3 regions of the Streptomyces sp. NPDC005811 genome follow, and region 3 is predicted to be linked to each of the others. Evidence: riboswitches for the same ligand, from Rfam matches in the RefSeq annotation. Region 3 holds a riboswitch; each other region holds the start of a gene.

The links. A riboswitch is a leader RNA that binds a small molecule or an ion and turns the genes downstream of it on or off. The one in region 3 is predicted to bind cyclic di-AMP.
Positions count from the first base shown of each region.
Region 1: it holds a riboswitch for cyclic di-AMP, as region 3 does, so the genes downstream of both, ABZ490_RS45685 (M23 family metallopeptidase) here and ABZ490_RS21330 (transglycosylase SLT domain-containing protein) in region 3, are expected to answer to the same signal.
Region 2: it holds a riboswitch for cyclic di-AMP, as region 3 does, so the genes downstream of both, ABZ490_RS16105 (M23 family metallopeptidase) here and ABZ490_RS21330 (transglycosylase SLT domain-containing protein) in region 3, are expected to answer to the same signal.

Region 1 is NZ_JBEXXK010000070.1:40,939-44,204, reverse strand. It holds gene ABZ490_RS45690 (aldo/keto reductase) at 1-406, opposite strand, end outside; gene ABZ490_RS45685 (M23 family metallopeptidase) at 540-1,586, opposite strand; cyclic di-AMP (ydaO/yuaA leader) riboswitch at 1,594-1,760, opposite strand; tRNA gene ABZ490_RS45680 (tRNA-Met) at 2,016-2,089, opposite strand; gene ABZ490_RS45675 (dihydrofolate reductase family protein) at 2,107-3,237, opposite strand.
Region 2 is NZ_JBEXXK010000013.1:86,600-89,865, reverse strand. It holds gene ABZ490_RS16110 (pitrilysin family protein) at 1-1,169, shown strand, start outside; cyclic di-AMP (ydaO/yuaA leader) riboswitch at 1,372-1,534, shown strand; gene ABZ490_RS16105 (M23 family metallopeptidase) at 1,549-2,292, shown strand; gene ABZ490_RS16100 (GntR family transcriptional regulator) at 2,492-3,187, shown strand.
Region 3 is NZ_JBEXXK010000019.1:19,876-23,141, reverse strand. It holds gene ABZ490_RS21335 (HAD family hydrolase) at 6-830, shown strand; gene ABZ490_RS21330 (transglycosylase SLT domain-containing protein) at 889-1,359, opposite strand; cyclic di-AMP (ydaO/yuaA leader) riboswitch at 1,363-1,560, opposite strand; gene ABZ490_RS21325 (polyprenyl synthetase family protein) at 1,997-3,007, shown strand.

The sequences.
Region 1 (3,266 bases), on a different contig from region 3:
TCTCCTCGACCGGCACCTCGGGCTTGTCGAAGTGGGTGTAGTAGAGGTCGATGTGGTCGGTGCCGAGGCGGGTGAGGGACGCGTCGGCGGCGGCCTTGATGTTGGCGGCGGTCAGGCCGGGGAAGTCGGGGTGCTGGCTGACCTTGGTGGCGATGACGACGTCGTCGCGGTTGCCGCGCTTGTGCACCCACCTGCCGAGGATGGTCTCGGACTCGCCGCCGCTGTTGCCGTCGACCCAGGCGGAGTAGGAGTCGGCGGTGTCGACGAAGTTGCCGCCGGCGGCGGCGTAGGCGTCCAGGACGGCGAAGGAGGTCGCCTCGTCGGCGGTCCAGCCGAAGACGTTGCCGCCGAGGGCGAGCGGGAAGACCTCGAGGTCCGAGGAGCCGAGCTTGCGCAGAGAAGTCATGTCCTACGTCAACAACGGCTTCGGAGCGGCCCATTCCGTCCGCCGCGCCGAAGCGTACGAAGAACGTGTGAACAGGACCGCTCCGGGAAGGGCAAGGGCGGCATCAGTTGGACGCGCCCGTAGGACGGCACCCTTACGGGTTGAGCCCCTTGCTGTGCAGCCAGGCCATCGGGTCGATGCCGTTGGCGGCGCCGTCCGGGTGGACCTCCAGGTGGAGGTGGGCGCCGGTGACGTTGCCGGTGGCGCCGACGCGGCCGATCACGTCACCGGTGCCGACCTTCTGGCCCGCGCTGACGTTGATCGAGGACTGGTGGCAGAACCACAGCTCGGTGCCGTCGTCCAGGGTGAGGATGGTGCGGTAGCCGTAGGAGCCCGCCCAGCCCGCCTCGGTGATGGTGCCGCTGTGGACGGCCTTGATCAGGGTGCCGGTGGGGGCGGCGAAGTCGAGGCCGGTGTGGTAGCCGGAGGACCAGTAGGCACCGGCCTGACCGAAGGTCGCGGTGAGCGTGTACGAGGAGGTCGGCAGCGTGTACTGCTTGGCCAGCTCGGCCAGGCGCGCGGCCTCGGCCTTCTCCTTGGCGGCCTGCTCGGCCTTCTCCTTCGCGGCGGCGGCCTCGGCCTTGGCGTCCTTCTCGGCCTTGGCGACCGCGGCCGCCTCCGCCTTGGCCGCGGCGGCCTCGGCGGCGGCCTGGGCACGGTCGGCGACCTGGGTCTGCTGCGACTCGGCCTGAGCCATGATCCGCTCGCGCAGCGCCTCACCGGCGTCGGCCGCGGCGCCGCTCCGGTCGGTGGCGGTGGAGGCCTCGGCGCCGAAGCCGGAGAGCGCGGGTGCGGCGTCCTGGCCTGAGTCGTCGTCGGAGATGAGGGAGCCCACGGAGGGCAGGTCCGGCATGGAGATGGAGACCGGGGGCTTGCCGGTGTTGGCGCTGGCCATGCCGCCGGCGCTGAAGGCGGCTATGACGCCGACGCCGAGGACGGTGGAGCTGCGGGCGAATCCGCCGCCGCCGCGCTGCTTGGCGACCCGGTGCTTGCCCCGTGCCGGGGCGAGGGACTCCTCGGTGGGATTCCACTCCTCCCAGGGGCCCTCTTCGCTGCGGTAGCTGCCGTAGCCGAAGGTGTCGGAAGAGGAACGCTGGCTCGGCACGAAGGGGGCTTCGGGAGCAGGCCGGTTGGACGCCACGCGGGCGCACTCCTTTCCTTCCGACGCCTACCGGGTTAGCTGACGGGTTCGGAGCGGGAAGGTCTCCTACGCGCGTAAACCGTTCGTGACTCTACGAGTTCACGACGCTTCCGTGCGATTCACCCCAAGATGGTGGTTCCCCGGTTCCCTTGCGGGATTCGACGCGTGCGCACGGAGCCGACTCTTGTGACGGCTGGGACGACCGCGCTGCGTTATCGAACGTTAATAGACCCGGGCGTAGCTTTCCAAGCTCTTCCCCTTGATCAACAACCTTTTTTGGCCTGGACTTTCGGGCCATGACCGGTGAAAAACGGGCGAGTTGCCGGAATTCACAGTACACACACAGCCCGCTTGCAGGGCCGGACGGAGAACGCGCGACGCATACACCGAGGGCCGGAACCCTTTCGGATTCCGGCCCTCGGCCTTCAGTAGCGGGGACAGGATTTGAACCTGCGACCTCTGGGTTATGAGCCCAGCGAGCTACCGAGCTGCTCCACCCCGCGTCGTTGAAACAACTGTATCACCCGCTCAGGTGCAGGTTCGCCACCCTCGCCCGCTCGGCGTACTCCGGGAGGACGACGACGTCCACGCCCTCGGCCGTCAGCAGCCCGTTTCCGTCGGCGGCGGTCACGAAGGTGTCCGGCTCCCGCCAGGCGGTGACCACCCGGCGCACGCCCGCGTCGAGGATGAGGCGGGCGCAGGGCTTGGGGCGGGAGGCGCGGCGGGCGCAGGGTTCGAGGCTGCTGTAGACGGTGGCCGTGGCCAGCCGGGGGTCGGCCGGGTCGAGTTTCGCGAGGGCGGCCTCCTCGGCGTGGACGACGGGGTCGCCGGCCTCGCGGGAGTGGCCGCGCGCCAGTTCCGTGCCGTCGGCGGCGACGATGACCGCGCCGACGCTGAAGGCGGTGTCGGAGGGCGGGCACTGGGCGGCGAGCTCACAGGCGAGGGCCAGCCAGTGGCGGTCGGCGGCGGAGGGGAGCGGGCCGGTGCCGGGGGCGGTGGGCTCGTACCGCATGAGGACGACGTCCTCGATCCGCCGGGTCTCGGTGAGCCGGAGCCGTCCGCCCTGGTAGGCGCCGGGGCCGAAGAGGCGGGGCGCGTCCGGGTCGCCGACGAAGAGGGGGGCGAGGACGAGCTGGACCTCGTCGGCGAGGCCCTGCTGGAGGAGCTGGGTGTGGATCGTGCCGCCGCCCTCGACCATGAGCCGCCGTACGCCGCGCTCGTCGTGGAGGTGCTCGAGGAGGCGGCGCCAGTCCAGGTCGGGGCCGAGCGGGACGACATCCGCGGCGATGCCGAGCGCCTCGGCGCGCCGGGCGCCCCGGTCCGTCGTGTAGACGACCTTGTCGCCGCCGGTGTGCCAGAAGTGCGCGGCGGGGTCGAGGTCGCCGGAGCCGCTGACAGTGACCTTGAGGGGGTACTCCGGCTTTCCGGCCGCCACGCGCGCGTGCCTGCGGTCGGCGGAGTTCACCAGCAGCCGGGGGTTGTCGGCGCGGATGGTGCCGGCGCCGATCAGGATCGCGTCGACCGAGGCCCGTACCTCGTCGACGCGGTCGAAGTCGGCGGGGCTGGACAGCAGCAGGCGCTCGGCGGTGGTGTCGTCCAGATAGCCGTCGAGGGAGACGGCGGCGGACAGCAGGACGTATGGGTACGGCATCGGCGCGGCTCCCCTGGGACACGAACTGT
Region 2 (3,266 bases), on a different contig from region 3:
GCGCGTTCACCGAGGGCACCGACAAGCACTCCGCCGAGGAGTTCGCCGCCGAGCTGGAGCGCTGCGGCGCCACCCTCGACGCGCACGCCGACCACCCCGGCGTCCGGATCAGCCTGGAGGTGCCCGCCTCCCGGCTGCCCAAGGCGCTCGGCCTGCTCGCCGACGCCCTGCGCGCGCCCGCCTTCGCCGACAGCGAGGTCGAGCGTCTCGTCCACAACCGGCTGGACGAGATCCCGCACGAGCTGGCCAACCCCTCCCGCCGTGCCGCCAAGGAGCTCTCCAAGGAGCTGTTCCCGGCGACCGCGCGCATGTCGCGGCCGCGCCAGGGCACCGCGGAGACCGTCGAGAAGATCGACTCCGCCGCCGTACGGGCGTTCTACGAGCGGCACGTCCGGCCGGCCACGTCCACCGCGGTCGTCGTCGGCGACCTCACGGACGTCGACCTGGCCGCGCTCCTGGGCGAGACCCTGGGCGCCTGGAAGGGCTCCCCGGCCCAGCAGCGGCCCGTTCCGCCGGTGACCGCCGACGACACCGGCCGCGTCGTCATCGTGGACCGCCCCGGCGCGGTCCAGACCCAGCTGCTCATCGGCCGGATCGGCGCCGACCGGCACGCGCGCGTGTGGGCCGCCCAGGTCCTCGGCACGTACTGCCTCGGCGGCACCCTCACCTCCCGGCTGGACCGTGTCCTGCGCGAGGAGAAGGGCTACACGTACGGCGTGCGCGCCTTCGGCCAGGTCCTGCGTTCCGCCCCGGACGGCTCGGGCGCCGCGATGCTCGCCATCAGCGGCTCCGTCGACACGCCGAACACCGGTCCGGCCCTGGACGACCTGTGGAAGGTGCTGCGCACCCTCGCGGCGGAGGGCCTGACGGACGCCGAGCGCGATGTCGCCGTGCAGAACCTGGTGGGCGTGGCGCCGCTGAAGTACGAGACCGCGGCGGCCGTCGCGGGCACGCTGGCCGACCAGGTCGAGCAGTTCCTGCCCGACGACTACCAGGCCACGCTCTACCGGCAGCTCGCCGCGACCGGCACGGTCGAGGCCACCGCGGCGGCCGTGAGCGCCTTCCCGGTGGACCGTCTGGTGACCGTCCTCGTCGGTGACGCCGCGCAGATCAAGGAGCCCGTCGAGGCGCTCGGGATCGGCGAAGTCACCGTCGTCCCCGCAGAGTAGACGCGGGAGAGACGGACGTGCTGCGGCCCCGGGGCGACGGAGGCGTCGTTTCGGGGCCGCAAGATGTCCGAATTGATGCGGAGGTTGTGTGTCTGCGCTGTGGCGTACGCTACAAAAACCGTGATCCGTTTGAGGATTGATAACGGTCCCGCATACGGTCGGCCCGGCTGTTCGTCAGGCATCGCGCCGCATCCGCGGCACCGGACAGTCATCGCCGAGTCCCCGTACGGCGCGAGCCAGGGGAGCCGGGGACCCATGAAGTCCCTGGGGTGAATCGGACGCCCGCGTGTGAACGAGGGGGTCCGTAGGAGACCTTCCTGCTCCGAACCCGTCAGCTAACCCGGTAGGCGAGAGGGAAGGAAAGGACCGCTCGCCCTTCATGGCGTACACCTGCACCACCGGGAAGCACCGCCGGCCCAGCCGGATGCAGCGCACCACCGTCCGCGCGGCGGGTTTCGCGGCGCTGACCACCACCGGTGTCATGGCCACCGTCGCCTCCACCCCGGCGTTCGCCGCGGAGCCGACCCCCGAGCAGACCGGCCTCATCCCGGTCGTCACCGCCGGCGAGGCCGTCGTCGAACAGGTCGACGACCAGGTCGCCGTGCAGAAGAAGGCCGCCTTCGAGGAGGCCGCGCGCAAGGCCGCCGCCAAGAAGGCCGTGGAGGAGCGCGAGGCACGCGTGCGTGCCGCCCGAGAGGCCGAGCGCAAGCGTCTGAACGCCTTCGTGCTGCCGATCACCGGCTCCTACGTCTCCACCGGCTACCACGCGAGCAGCTCGCTGTGGTCCTCCGGCAGCCACACCGGCATCGACTTCCACGCCGCCAGCGGCACTTCCGTGCACGCGGTCGGCCTGGGCACCGTCGTGGAGGCGGGCTGGGGCGGGTCCTACGGGAACAACGTCGTCATCAAGATGAACGACGGCACGTACACCCAGTACGCCCACCTGTCCTCCATCGGGGTCTCGGTGGGCCAGCAGGTCACCCCCGGGCAGCAGATCGGCCTGTCGGGCGCGACCGGCAACGTCACCGGTCCGCATCTGCACTTCGAGGCCCGTACGACGGCGGAGTACGGCTCCGACATCGACCCGGTCGCCTACCTCCGCCAGCACGGCGTCAACGTCTGACGCCACCCGGCGACACCGCGTTTCGAGCCCCGGCCCCAGCGGCCGGGGCTTTCGCCGTTTTCGGCACCGGGCTGTCCAAAAAATATCCCTGGATTCCGGTCCGCCGTCGGAAATTCCGGCTCATTGCAATAGAGTCACGGAACACACGTCAATCGGCGGAGCTCGGCGACGTTTCACGGGGATTAAGACGGAGGCGGTCATGCGTATTCCGGCGCACTCGGTGTGCACGGCCATCCGGGACGACATCGTCGCGGGTGTCTACGAGCGCGGCAGCCGCCTCACCGAGGAACTCCTGGCCCGCCGCTACGGCGTCTCCCGCGTCCCGGTCCGGGAGGCGCTGCGCACCCTGGAGGCCGAAGGTTTCGTCGTCACCCGGCGGCACGCGGGCGCGTGCGTCGCGGAGCCGACCGAGCAGGAGGCGGCCGACCTCCTGGAGATGCGCATGCTCCTGGAACCGCTGGGGGCCGCCCGGGCCGCCCAGCGGCGCACCGAGGCGCATCTGAAGGTGCTGCGCGGCCTCGTCCGGCTGGGCCAGGAGCGGGCCCGCAGGGGCAACAGTGAGGATCTGCGCTCGTTGGGCGGCTGGTTCCACGAGACGCTCGCCCAGGCCTCCGGGAGTCACGCCCTGACGTCGATGCTCACCCAGCTCCGCCACAAGATCGCCTGGATGTACGCCGTGGAGGCGCCCGCCGACCCCGTGGAGTCCTGGGCCGAGCACGGCGTGATCGTGGACGCGGTGGCGCGCGGCGACCAGGAGCGCGCCCGGACGGTCACGGCGCTGCACACCGAGCGCGCGACGACCGCCCACCGGCTGCGTTTCGGCGTCGGCGCGGACCGCGCCGACCGTGTGAGGACTTCGCAACCTCCCGTAAACATGACGGGTCTGCGGCATTAACACGGGGGCCGTATACAAATAAGGGATATTTGGCGGAGCAGTATTTCCGCTGCCCTTTTCCTGCGCGCCCGGGAATTCT
Region 3 (3,266 bases):
TGATCATGGCCGCACCCACCGCATATGCCGAGCGCACCACGTACTCCCTCGTCGCCACCGACCTGGACGGAACGCTGCTGCGCGGCGACGACACGTTCTCCGACCGGTCGCTGGACGCGCTCGCGCGGGTGGCGGCGGCCGGTGCTCGCCATCTGGTGGTGACCGGCCGTCCCGCGCCCCGCGTACGACCGCTCCTGGACCTCCTGCACAGCAGAGGACTCGCGGTGTGCGGACAGGGCGCGCAGCTGTACGACGCCGGCGGGGACCGTCTGCTGTGGTCGGTCACCCTGGACCGGGAACTGGCGGAGACCGCGCTCGGCAAGATCGAGGCCGAGGTCGGGCAGGTGTACGCGGCCGTCGACCAGGACGGCGTCGACGGGCTCACGCTGATCGAGCCCGGCTATCTGATGCCGCACCCGACCCTGCCCGCGCTGCGCGTGGAGCGCCGCGACGACCTGTGGTGCGAGCCGATCAGCAAGGTGCTGCTGCGCCATCCGACGCTCTCCGACGACGAACTGGCCTCCACGGCCCGCGCGGTGGTCGGCTCGCTCGCCACCGTCACCATGTCCGGGCCGGGCACGGTGGAGCTCCAGCCGTGCGGGATCACCAAGGCGACGGGGCTGGCCCTGGCCGCCGAGCATCTGGGGCTCAGGCCCGAGGACACCATCGCCTTCGGGGACATGCCCAACGACATCCCGATGTTCGACTGGGCCGCCCGGGGGGTCGCGATGGCCAACGCCCATCCGGAGCTGAAGGCGGTGGCCGACGAGGTGACGACGTCGAACGAGGACGACGGCGTGGCCGTCGTCCTCGAACGTCTCTACCGGTAGCCGGTTAGCCGACAGCCGGTTAGCCGACAGTCGGCTGACCGGCTGGCCGTGGTCCGGCTCAGTACGCGCCGAACACGTTGTCGATCGAGCCGTACCGCGCGGCCGCGTAGTTGCAGGACGCGGTGATGTTCGCGACCGGGTCGTACGGGTCCCAGGAGGTGCCGGAGACGTGGTACGCGTTGAAGGTCGGGTCGATGATCTGCAGCAGCCCCTTGGAGGGGGTGCCGGCGGCCGCGTTGGAGTCCCAGAGGTTCACGGCGGACGGGTTGCCCGAGGACTCCCGGATCACGTTGCGGTAGATGCCGTTGTAGGTGCCGGGGATCCCGTGCTGCGCCATGACCTGGAGCGAGGCGCGGATCCAGCCGTCGAGGTTGTTGGCGTAGCCGAGGCTGGTGGCGGTGGCCACGGTCGGCGTGGCCGCGGAGGCGGTGGTCGCGCCGAGGATCGGCAGGGCGAGCACGGTGACGCCGGTGGCGGCGACGGCGAGCGTGCGGGCGAGGCGGCGGGCGCGGCGGGGCTGAGCAGGCATGGCGAAGTTCCTCTCCGTCGCCTGCGAGGTGAGCTGTCGGGTTCGGGCGGGAGCTGCCCGGCCGTGCCCTCACGGACACGGCTACACCCCAAGCCGTACCGGTCTGTCCGGAGCATGCCCAAAGGCACGGCCCGGTCGACCGGTGCGGCGACTTACCTGGTTCCCCCGCTCCTGCCGTGGTGTTCTCGGTGGGTGTCGGGGCGGCGGCAGGATTAGGCGTCCGCCCGACAGGCCGGGAACGTATGCGAGAGCACATGTCCGGAACAAGTAGCGAATTCATGGTTAACCCCTATTGACCTTGATCCGCGGTCTATGGGGTACTTGATCCTTTGTGGTTGCAAAGCCTCAACTCGCCTGTGTGGAGCGAGGTGTCGGGGTGTGGTGGAGGGGAACCGGAAGGGGGGCGGTTCGGCTGGGCGAGTGAGGCAACTCACCGGAGTCCACAAGAGGGGTGAATCGGGCAATAAACCCAGATGGCGGCTTAAGGGGTGCCCCTTCTCATAGGGCCTGTCCGGGCTGTAACCGTGGGGGCTCGCGGTGATCGAAACCTGACCGGATACGCTGACTTGAGTGAGCGCAGAGACCTATCGACAAACCGCGTAGCCGCCGATAGACACCAGCAGACAGGAGACTCCTCGTGACCGTCGTCGAGCCGTTTGGGCTGAGCGTGCGGGACCAGGCTCTGGAAGCCGATGTCCAGGCCGGATTGACGGCTGTCGAGGAAGGCTTGCTCGAGGCCACCAAGAGCGAGGTCCCGTTCATCACGGAGGCGGCCCAGCATCTGCTGCGGGCCGGCGGGAAGCGGTTCCGGCCGCTGCTCGTGATGCTCGCGGCGCGCTTCGGCGACCCGTACGCGCCGGGGGTCGTCCCCTCCGCGGTCGTCGTCGAGCTCACCCATCTGGCGACCCTGTACCACGACGACGTGATGGACGAGGCCGCGGTGCGGCGCGGGGTGCCCAGCGCGAACGCCCGCTGGGGCAACTCGCTCGCCGTCCTCACCGGTGACTTCCTCTTCGCGCGCGCCTCGCACATCCTGGCCGACCTCGGCCCGGAGGCGGTGCGGGTGCAGGCGGAGGCGTTCGAGCGGCTGGTCACCGGCCAGATCCTGGAGACCGCGGGCCCGGTCGACGGCCGCGACCCGGTCGACCACTACCTCGACGTCCTCGGCGGCAAGACCGGCTCCCTGGTGGCGGTGTCCTGCCGCTTCGGCGCGATGATGTCGGGCGCCGACGAGACGGTCGTGGACGTGCTCACCCAGTACGGCGAGCGGCTCGGGGTCGCCTTCCAGCTCGCCGACGACGTCCTGGACATCGCCTCCGACTCCCACGAGTCGGGCAAGACGCCCGGCACCGACCTGCGCGAGGGCGTCCCCACCCTGCCGGTGCTGAGGCTGCGCGAGCGGGCGGCCCAGCAGGCCCTGCCCGAGGACATCGCGCTGTGCGAGCTCCTCGACTCCGACCTGAGCGACGACGCGAGGCTCGCCGAGGCGGTCGCGGCGCTGCGCGCCCACCCGGCGCTGGAGCAGGCCCGCCGCGACACCGTGCGCTACGCGGAGGAGGCCCGCGCCGCGCTGGCCCCCCTCACGGAGTGCGACGCGAAGGCGGCCCTCATGGGGCTCTGCGACGCGGTGGTCCACCGCGCCGGCTGACGCCTCCCGACACCTTCCGGAGCCCGGTGCGTTCGTCGTCCCCTACCCCTAGGGGGCGAAGGACCCCGGCGTCCCTCGTGTCATACCCCAGGTGTACGCGGAGTTGAGTCCGTGGGGTGACGCCTCCTCACGTGGGATTTGGTCAGATGGGAACCACGGAGAACACCACTCCTCACCGATTCGGGTGAGAATGGCGGCACGGGGTGGGGACGCTCTCCGTGAGATGACCAGCCGCCGCCGACGACGGAGGTAAGGCACA